DNA from 2 places in the Siminovitchia sp. FSL W7-1587 genome. Region 1 is predicted to be linked to the other one. Evidence: a T-box and tRNA genes for the amino acid it is inferred to sense, from the RefSeq annotation. Region 1 holds a T-box; the other holds one or more tRNA genes.
The links. A T-box is a leader RNA that pairs with one kind of tRNA and senses whether it is charged. The one in region 1 lies ahead of thrS (threonine--tRNA ligase), so its partner is inferred to be a tRNA-Thr.
Positions count from the first base shown of each region.

Region 1 (5,429 bases):
TATCATAGGTTATAGTGAGCTACCTTTTTATACGATGACCAATCGTCTGGCTTGCCTTTTATCTCGGTGGTATTCTTTATGGGGTATCTGCCCTTTTCAATTAAAAAACGTGGCCAATCCTTGATAAAGGAATAAGCCCAATGACGCCCTGAAATAGCAAATGACAATGATAAAATTGATCTCCTTACAAGGTTTCTATCGCAATCATGTTTATTTCCAAAGAAATGGGAAAAACTTTTTATAACAAATGCGTTTTGGAGGAGATCGCCAATATGAAAAAGTGGTTTTACGTATTTTTAACATCTTTATCCGTTTTTGGAATGGCCGCCTGCTCTGATGATCCTTCCATTGACAACCATCCGAAGGAGCAATTAACACAGTCTGCGAACGATAAATCCGCTAATACGAATGATGACGTTGTAAGGGAAGACGAAAGCGGCAATAATTCGGATGACGGAAATGTGAGAGCAATGGATGAACAAAAAATGATGGAAGAAATCCCTTTTACCAAGTTCAGCCTGGAAATAGATTATGCGCCTGATATGCAATATGACTTCGAATATGAAGTAAATGACAACGGTGCGAGCTATCGTGCGGAATTGGAAGATTCCGTCCATGATAAAAAATTAAAGGGAAAAGAGGCTTTTCAAACGCTTTATACATTAATGCAAGACATCCACCTGGATGAAAACACAACGAAAGAGGAAGCGATGCAACAAATTTTCGATACATTTCAAATCGATGACAATTATACGAAGTTTGAACTCGATTATGTATTAAAAAACGGAACGAAGAAAGAGTTTGAAGATCGAAAATAAGGTTGGAGACGCAAAAACCTCTGCTAAACTGGAGTAGGCTCTGACATTCCCGAATACCGAGCCAAACCAACGACTCAAAAAATCGACAAAAGCTGTAAAATGGATCCCTTGGTCATGTGCAATACTGTTGACTGAAATCGTTCAAAAGCCGAAAAAACGACTATTGGACACTTCCAACTCGGTACTCGATCTCGGCCGGCTGGTGACCGTGTTGGCAAATTCGCCGTTGACGGGCACGAGCTTGCCGGTCCACGGCCATTTTAAGAGGGCTGTTCCGCAATCAGTGAAATCTGATTTGGCGAAACAGCCCTTATTTTTTCTCTCGGACAAAACCTCCACAAGAATGATCCCCGTACAATGATCAAACCCATTCCCGGTGATTTTCGCTTATCATACAGGCGGCGAACGTCCTTTTTTCTAATGGAGCTGTAAAGGAAAGGCTATTCCCGCCACTTAAAACCTGCCAGCGATATGATTGGTTGTCTTGCAATCGTCCGATTTCTGTACTACCATGATTTCCCGGGTAATCGCGAGTAGCTGATTCAAGCGGCGGTTACTGATATTTTTCTACAACTTCTTTCAGTTCTTCGATAAATTGCCGGAGCGGAAGCGTTTCTGTTTTTTTCTCGCCGTATTTTCTGATGTTGACTGTTTCAGAGCTTACTTCCTGATCGCCCACAACGATCATATAAGGGATTTTTTGCATTTGTGCTTCCCGGATTTTATAGCCAATTTTCTCGTCGCGCTTATCCATTTCGACACGGAAGCCGTTCGCTTTCAATGTATCGGTGACCTGTTTGGCATAGTCGAAGTGGACATCCGGCGAAACAGGAATGACCTCGACCTGTACAGGCGCAAGCCAAGTTGGGAATGCACCTTTATATTCCTCAATTAAAAATGCGACAAATCGTTCCATCGTTGATACGACGCCGCGGTGAATCACAACTGGACGATGCTGCTTCCCGTCTTCTCCGATATAGGTCAAGTCCAGCTTTTCAGGAAGCAAGAAGTCCAATTGTACAGTGGATAACGTTTCTTCCTTTCCGAGAGCCGTCTTCACTTGGACGTCCAGTTTCGGTCCGTAAAATGCCGCTTCTCCTTCCGCTTCATAATAATCGAGGTTCAAGTCGTCCATCGCTTCTTTCAGCATCGCCTGCGCTTTTTCCCACATTTCGTCATCATCATAGTACTTCTCCGTATCTTCTGGATCACGATACGAAAGGCGGAATGAATAATCCTTTAAATCGAAGTCCCGATATACTTCTTCGATCAATTGAACAACCCGGATAAATTCTTCTTTGATTTGATCGGGCCGGACAAAGATATGGGCATCATTTAATGTCATGCCGCGAACCCGCTGCAGGCCGGAAAGCGCGCCTGACATTTCATAGCGATGCATCGTGCCGAGTTCCGCTATTCGAATCGGCAATTCGCGATAACTGTGGATTTCATTTTTATAGATCATCATGTGATGCGGGCAATTCATGGGCCGCAAGACAAGCTGTTCATTGTCCATGTCCATGATCGGGAACATGTTCTCTTGATAATGATCCCAATGGCCGCTTGTCTTATATAAATCGACACTGCCCAAAACAGGTGTATAGACATGGTCATAGCCAAGCTCCACTTCTTTATCCACAATATAGCGTTCGATAATTCTGCGGATCGTTGCTCCTTTTGGCAACCAAAGCGGCAACCCTTGTCCCACTTTTTGCGAGTTTGTGAATAAGCTGAGCTCTTTTCCAATCTTGCGGTGATCCCTCTCCTTTGCTTCTTCCAGCATTTTGAGATGAGCCTCAAGCTCGCTCATTTTAAAGAACGCCGTTCCATAAATGCGTTGAAGCATTTTATTATTACTGTCACCGCGCCAGTATGCGCCTGCAATGCTTAACAGCTTGAATTGTTTTATTTTCCCTGTAGAAGGAACATGTACGCCCCTGCACAAGTCATAAAATTCACCCTGCTCATAGATCGTGACTTTTTCCTCTTCCGGAATGGCGTCAATCAATTCCAGCTTGTACGGATCATGGGAAAAAAGCTTTTTCGCTTCATCTCGCTCCACTTCTTTCCGTACGATTTCCAAATTTTCACTGATGATTTTTTTCATTTCTTTTTCAATTTTTGGCAAATCTTCAGGTGTCAAGGAATGATCCAAATCCATGTCATAGTAAAACCCGCCTTCAATAACAGGACCGACACCGAGTTTGACGCCCGGATATAACCGCGAAACCGCCTGGGCCATTAAGTGTGCTGTACTATGGCGCAATATTTCCAGTGCTTCTTCACTGCCCGCCGTGACAATTTCAATGCTTCCATTTTCCTGGATCGGCGTCCGCAGGTCGAGCAAACGGCCATTCAGTTTACCGGCTATCGCACTTTTCCGTAAACCCGTGCTGATTGACCCTGCTATCTCTTCAGTTGTCGTTCCCTTTGGGAATTCTTTCACCGCTCCGTCCGGAAAAGTAATTTGTAGTTGTTCAGTCAATGCTATCCTCTCCTTTTCCAAAATAAAAAAACCCGCCCCCCAGAAAGGGACGAGTTTGTTCACGTGGTTCCACCCTAATTCTCATTGGCAAACAGCCAATGACTTTCAGAAGATGTAACGGAAGTCTCCGCCATTCACTACTGTAAATTCGCGAATGGAGTTCCAAGGGGGTAAGCATTCAAATCGTGTTGGGAAGCTCCCAGCTTCATCTTCCCTCTCTGTAAACCGTAAGTGAACACTCATGTCCTTGTCATAACCTTTTCATGATATGATTATGTAGGTTATTATAGATCGTTGTTTGAGGAAATGCAAGGGGTTGACTGATCATTTACGGAAATCGGCAAGAGGAAGAATTTTCAATCTTTCTTCAAAAATGTTTAACAATGTACGGATAATCGCTTTTTCCTCAGAATCGGTGTAAAGTAAAATTTCATTAGGCGCGATGGAAAGAAGCGGAGCGATCACGGCTGAGTCAATATAAACAGGATGATTGAACAATAGGCGGCGATCCACCAGTTTCATGACTTCATCCCTTGTCATGACTTTGGAGTTTTCATCGTAAAAACATACAGGGTCCGTTAGTGACAAGTGAACGAGCTTTTTTTTCGGCTCTTGCTTGTGTAAATAGTCTCTGAGCATGTTAACAAACATTTGATAATCCTGCTCCATTTTATATTCATCAATGGCAACACACAAATATTTCTTCAGCGCATCATAATAATCTTGCAGCCGAAACGTTAACAAAGAATCAAACAAAACGGCATCACTTGTTTCAAAAACGGCGATTACAGCTTGTTTAACAATGGAATGCTCATTCATCTTGCCTGTAAATGCCGTCAGTTCTTTTCGTTTCCCCAAACACATCGCTGTAACAATGTCGATAATTTGTATGCGCTCCTCTTCATTCTCATAAAAAAAGTGAGTGGACAACATCTTATCCAAAAATTCGGCTCTTTTTACATTTATAATAAAGTCCGTTAAAGCTTCTGCATAACGATCCGTGTTTTCGTTTCGCGGAAAAAAGAATACATAACGGTTTTGTTGTTTTGTATAGGATAAATGTACGCCCGTTTTGGTAAAGAAAGATTGTAACTGACAAGCATCCTCTTCAGTTAAAAAAATGAGTTCCAAGACGGCCCCCTCCTCATTCAAAAACTTTACTGCACTGATATATGTATATGGAGGGCACGTCCACGCTATGCCAATGAATGAAAAAAGCGATGGATTTAACTGGAATGGCGCCGTTAAAAAGCTGCGGAACGGGATTGTGAGATCTTTGTGGGAAAAGTCGCCAGCTTTTCATCGTTTTCGCCAAGTAGCAACTATTCATTTCATTGGGATAACACGATCTGTAACATGGCTTTGGCTTGCCGTTTTGTTTGTCTGGGCTTTTGTCGGGCTTGATTTTCCTCCAGAAGGAATCATTGGAAATAAGCTTAAACATGGCGCAAAGTTCGTTTTTTGACTTGACTTGCAACCACGTTTAAAGATCGCCATTTGGAACCGTAAAGATCTGGCACATGAAAATACCTGGAGTTTTCAATTCAAAACGAAGCAGGAGATGTATCCTGCGGCCTAACTTTACACTGCGGGCAGCATGAAAACAGCCTGCATCCTTCACAAAGCATAGTCAGGATACAGGCTGTTTTTTGACAGTACGGTGGAGGCGGGCTTTTTATTTTTGACAGGCCGGTAAATGCAGGCTTATTTATGTCTTCGGTTCGGTCCATCAAGTTTGATCGGCTTGGCAAGATATTTTATGCGCTCCATAATCCGTTTGGCTTTCATCTTCTCTTCTTCACCACGTTGGGTATAAGTTAAGTGGTGTTCAAGACTTTGAAAATCAAAATTAGAAGTAAAAAAGGTTGGAAGATGTTCGTGCATGCGGTATTGCAAAATAGAGCCGAGAATTTCGTCCCTCGTCCAGCTTGACATCGATTCCGCGCCAATGTCATCAAGCATCAGGATGTGCGCGTTTTTGGCAAGCTCCAGCTTCTCACTCAATGTTTGATCGCCAAGTGATTGTTTCATTTCCCGGAAAAATTCCGGGACGTAAACGATAAAAGAGGACACCCCTTTTTCCGCCAATTGATTGGCAATTGCCCCCAACAAATAAGATTTACCGA
Region 1 is NZ_CP150169.1:3,686,995-3,692,423, reverse strand. It holds gene NST31_RS17455 (YusW family protein) at 273-818, shown strand; gene thrS (threonine--tRNA ligase) at 1,372-3,303, opposite strand; T-box leader at 3,346-3,566, opposite strand; gene NST31_RS17445 (putative sporulation protein YtxC) at 3,628-4,434, opposite strand; partial or broken gene NST31_RS17440 (hypothetical protein) at 4,643-4,828, shown strand; gene dnaI (primosomal protein DnaI) at 5,008-5,429, opposite strand, start outside.

Region 2 (5,429 bases), 1.7 Mb from region 1:
GGCTATCCCCGCCGCCCTGTTCTTTATCTTTTTTATTGCCGCCTTTCTTCTCTTCTGCCGCTTTCATCATAATTTCCTGCATTTTGGCCTGATAGAGCGGGCTTTCAATTGTTTCTGTTACAACTTCTCGGAGATGTTCGCGGAATTCCTGGCTTTTAAAGCCTTCAGCCAACTCTTTTTGCGTTGCTGGATCTTTCATGATGTCGATCATCATCTTTTGATATTCCGGATCTTTCATTAATGATTTCAGCAGTTCTTCGTGTTGCTTTTGCATTCCTTTGGCCATCGCTTCCGCAAACTTGGGATCTTGAAGTGATTTTTTCCAAAAGTCTTCCGCTTTTTTGGAGGCGAGGGACTGCTCGATCGTTTCGGTGACGACGGCTTGGTCCATAACGAACTGCTGTTGTACTTGTTCATCTGTCATAATATCTTTAATCGCTTTTTTTCCATCATCAGTTTTGAGTATATCAACGACCATTTTTTTAGTTTGGTCATAATCCAATTGTCCTGTCTCCATTTCATTTCCGCCACATGCAGAAATGAAAAGGATAATGCACACCAGGAGCAACAAGACTCCCTTTCTCATGAGGAACGCTCCTTTCTTAATATGTTCCCGATAGTTTTAATATGGGATTTTGTGAAGAATTTATGCATATTCCACCGGGCAATGGCATTTTGTATAAAACATTGTTAAAATCGGTGTAATAAAGATTTTTGTTGGAGGAACACGATAGTGACGATCCGAAATTGGTTACGATTTTTCTTTACAACGCTTTTTTTAGGTGGTATCATTACCGGCATTTTAGGCTTTGTCATTCGCTGGAATGAATTTCAGCCATATTTTACAAAATTTGATATCGGTGCCATTTTATCCACTTTTATATGGCTGGTTGGTGTTGGCTTTATATTTAGTGTTGTCAGTCAGGTTGGTTTTTTCGCCTACTTATTTATTCATCAATTTGGCCTGGGCATTTTTCGGTCGCTTTCATTATGGAACGCGGTCCAAATTTTCTTGATCATTGTTGTCTTGTTTGATCTTGTATATTTGCGCTTTTCATCATTTGCAAGCGAAGGGGAGAGCTTGCTTCCATATATTGGATTAGCCATTTTTATTTTGGCTGCAGGGCTTGTCACCGCTTATTTCAAAGCAAAAACAACCGCAAAAACGACATTTGTTTCCGCTTTATTTTTTATGATCGTCATCACGATCATGGAATGGTTGCCTGTTTTAAGGACAAACGAAGAAAATTGGCTATATTTAATGATTTTTACGCTCATTCCTTGTAATGCCTACCAATTGTTGATCCTGCCCAAGTATAACCGATTATCCGAAAAAGAAATTGCCAGCCGTGCTGCCAAAAGGCAAAAAGCACAGCCAGCCCCTTCGGGAAAGAAAAAAGCGAACCGGACGTGATGGTTCGCTTTTTCTCGGTTATCGATGGGGAGCGCTGATTATGCCCCAAGGATTAGGCCATTATGGAATAATGGTTGTTTTTACCTTTCCGTTAGCGATTAGATGGGAAATCGTGACCATTTCGCCTTTTTCGCGAATAATGGAAATGACTTCAGGGAGCGCTTTCGCTGTTTGGGTAGCGGAATCAGACGCATGCATTAAAACAATGTCTCCTTTTCTCGCCTTCTGTACTTCCTTCACGATTGCTTGAACACCCGGGTTTTTCCAGTCTTGGGAATTTAGACTCCAATGAACGATGGTAAGACCTAATTCATCTGCGATTTGCAACGATCGCTTGTCAAAGTGGCCTGTCGGAGACCGGAGCAATTTGACTTCTTTTACATCGAGTTTGTTCAACACATCTATGGAGCGATCCATATCCCTGCGTATTTTTTCTTCTTCGATCTCGGTGTAATCCTCATACGCGTAACCCAAACTTCCGATTTCATAGCCCAGGTTCTTTATTTTTTCAACAAGATCCGGATGCCTTTCCGCCCATGAACCTGACAGGAAAAAGGTGGCGGATTCGACCTTTTCTTTTTCCAATATTTCCAGAATGGGCTCCGCCTGGACATCGCCCCAGCCAATGTTAAAAGTTAAAGCAATTCCTTTGTCGCCTTTGTAAATGGCTTTGGGACCATCTTTTCCCGACAAAACCGGTACGTGCACGGATGCTTGCGAGAAGTAAAAGAGGGCTGTAAAAAAAGAAATAATGATAATAAAAAAGCCTTGCTTCACCCGTTTGCCGCTCAGCGTGATAAAAAAGTTCATCTCATCATCCTCTTTCATTCATCCTTGTACAATCTATGCTTGAATGAAAGGGGCATATGCCTGAAAGCGGCAAGAAAAATAAGTATGATCAAAATGTTTTTGGATATAGCTATAAATACAAAAATATAGACGGGGTGTCATCATGCACGGTATGTTAATCAATGATATGGAAAAAGAGGAAATCATTTATCTTTTAAAGAGAGAAATGGATGAAATCTTATTCGATCTTAAAAATGTTCACCTTGAACCAATTGTGAAACGGGCGATGGAAGAGCGGTATCGTACGTTGTTCACCCTTTTTAAGCGTGTTGCGGATCATCGGGAATGTATAAAATATATACTTCCAAGAGCAAACGTAAGGCGGGAGCGGTAAATTTTAAAAAAACGTTGACAAGCCCGGGAAGGCTTGCTAAAGTATAAATCGTTCGCCTGGCGGTTGTTTAATAAAAACCGCTTGAATAATTTTTAAAAATGGTTATAATAATAATTGTCTATTCGTATACAATCCGCAGTAGCTCAGTGGTAGAGCTATCGGCTGTTAACCGATCGGTCGTAGGTTCGAATCCTACCTGCGGAGCCACGCTTCCATAGCTCAGTAGGTAGAGTGCTTCCATGGTAAGGAAGAGGTCGCCGGTTCAAGCCCGGCTGGAAGCTTCGTTTACAATAGCGGATATAATGCGATTCCCGGGTATTCCGGGAGTCGCTTTTTTTCTTTCCTCAACCCCAATTTGCCGACATTTTGACTGCGAAACGTTGTTTCATGATGATTTTCATTGTTCTTTATTGGTTCGACAGTGCGTCATCCAATTTTTTCGTCGCATTTTGAGAGCATGTCCATATACATTCATAGTTGTTTTTATATCCCAGTGGCCAAGGCGCTCGGAAATATTTTGGCATGCACTCCCTCAAGGTTATACCAATAATGATCCGACCATCTCTCTTGATATCAACGGAGAAAATGGGGAGATTGCTTTGATGACTAAATCTCGATGATAAGGAACTGCTCGGAATCAGTTATAGTGCTTCATATAAGTCCTCTCTGGAGGAATCTGAAAGGCTCTTTAAGGAGTTGAGGAAAAAGCCAAAGAGCTTGAAAAGTAGATCCTGCAGCTGGTTAAAATCAAACATCCACCATGAGGACATTGATTTGGACTGTAAAAAAACATATATGCACAAGGAAAGGCCTGTGTAATGCTATCAAGCAGTATACAGGCTTTGTCATATTTAAATTGGCAAAAGTAAAATAAAACAGTTGTTCGTCTATAGTTACAAGTTAAAAAATGAAACTAAGTGACAGGAATGCACGTATTTTATAGAGGAGGATGACATTTTTCTCCAGAAAAGGTGAGATAATTGACAAAGAAAACGGTATTTTTATCGCCAGTCCAGTTTTGGTCAGTGACGCAAACACCCGGCTAAGCGTAGAGATGGATGGGGCAGGCCGACTGATATCCAGGCCATATTGATAACGGAAACGTTTATCTTTGTCCAATCGATGATACAGACCGGTAAAAGTACTGATGCCTTCCAGCGGGGCAGCCATAAGGGCCCTTAATATCCCTTTCTTGGAATGCCCTTCAGCCCCTTGGGGTATGAACTTTTTAAGTGTTTCGCATAAGGTTGCAAGTCAAGAACACCAAAAAAGATGGGCAATTTATCTTTTGACTCTAATATTTGCAATTCCTCAAAAGAAAATAGACTTTCTTGTAGAATATACAATGTGACTTCCTCCTAACGGATTTTGTGGTTTGGTCACTTCAAAATTCTACAAATTAGGGGTGAAGTTCTTTTTTAATACCTTTCAAAACCTTATGGTTCTTGATGTAAAAAATGTGCAAAATGCTCATGATAAGTAATAGCAAAAATGAAAGCCAGAATACTACAAGGAGGATTATGATTGAGGTCAGATTTCAAATATGTACAAAAAATTACCAGACAGTCTAAAGGTTTTCTTTATGGAATTATATTTTTTATTTCTTTGATGACATTAGCATGTGGGATCATGGCCTTCTGGATTTTTTTCTTTACTTCCGAGCCATTAATCGGTCTGATTCCTTTTGTTAGTGGACTTATTACATATATCGTATTGCATTATTCATTTAAACTAGTGAAATCACAGCCGTTGCAGACAGATTTACGAGAAATAAAGGATGGGGCGGTTCACCATGTATGGAAGAATGATGAAACAGGGGAGATGGAAGAAACGTGGGTTCCCTTTAAAGAGATTACAGCAATTTATATTGCAAGACATTCTCAGGCGGTTGGGACAGACTCAAATAGATGGTATATTATTTATCCAAAATTGATCGTCGAATGGGAAGAGGACGGGAGTAAACAATATATCTCTTTTATTGAGGAAAAATCAGATGCCTTTTATGAGTTATATGAGCAATTTCCGGTTGACCAGATTCCAGTGTATACAGCGAATATTGATTTGAAAATGTGGCCGGATCATCTATTGTCAAACGTGTTTGAAGTAGAGAAAGTCAGAAAAGTAGAAAATAAGCGTCCGCTGAAGTTGCCCTTTAAAGCAAGGACGTCGTCATTATGGTCTCCTCCGTTACCGAATGTTAAGGAGAACGAGGAAATAAAACAGGCAGATTTGCGGAAATTTAATGTAATAGGCGTTATTACGTTTACAATCGGATTGATCATTACTTTCTTTTCTCTATTATCTGTCTTTCCACAATGGGCTATTGAGGATGGAGTATTTAGAAGCGATACGTCCATTTTATTCACTCTGATATATGTTTTTCCTTTATTGATTTTTTTTCATGTAAGAAAGAAGTGGAATGTCCACTGGCTCTTTGTTCAAATGGCGGCAGTTGCCTCTATCTATTCGCTAAGCGGTTGGATCGTTACTCGAATAAATCAAGTGTCAAATGAATTTACCGATGCTCTTATTATGGAAGTTTTTATGGCTTGCTTAATGGTGTTCGTATCTTATCTTTTTGGAAAACTTCTTGTTTTGATCGTTGTCATACATGAGAAAATTAACCATAAAAGAAAATGAAAGTACGGTATTGACAAGGTACAGACAAAGGGTGGAAATCCCGGACAGCGAAGGCATTGGCAGTTTAGTAAAAAAGGGCTTAAATAAGCGCTTTCATAAAATATCTATATTTTGTAAGGAATGTCTATATAATAGATTTAGGGAAGGGCACTACAGTGTATGAAGTGCTCCCTGTCAAGTAGACAATGGAAA
Region 2 is NZ_CP150169.1:2,018,711-2,024,139, reverse strand. It holds gene gerD (spore germination lipoprotein GerD) at 1-586, opposite strand, end outside; gene NST31_RS09405 (KinB-signaling pathway activation protein) at 734-1,414, shown strand; gene NST31_RS09400 (polysaccharide deacetylase family protein) at 1,475-2,224, opposite strand; gene NST31_RS09395 (hypothetical protein) at 2,367-2,597, shown strand; tRNA gene NST31_RS09390 (tRNA-Asn) at 2,730-2,804, shown strand; tRNA gene NST31_RS09385 (tRNA-Thr) at 2,806-2,878, shown strand; gene NST31_RS09380 (transposase) at 3,498-3,767, opposite strand; gene NST31_RS09375 (hypothetical protein) at 3,776-3,943, opposite strand; gene NST31_RS09370 (hypothetical protein) at 4,122-5,237, shown strand.
Region 2: it encodes a tRNA-Thr, which carries the amino acid that the T-box ahead of thrS (threonine--tRNA ligase) is inferred to sense. The anticodon was not compared.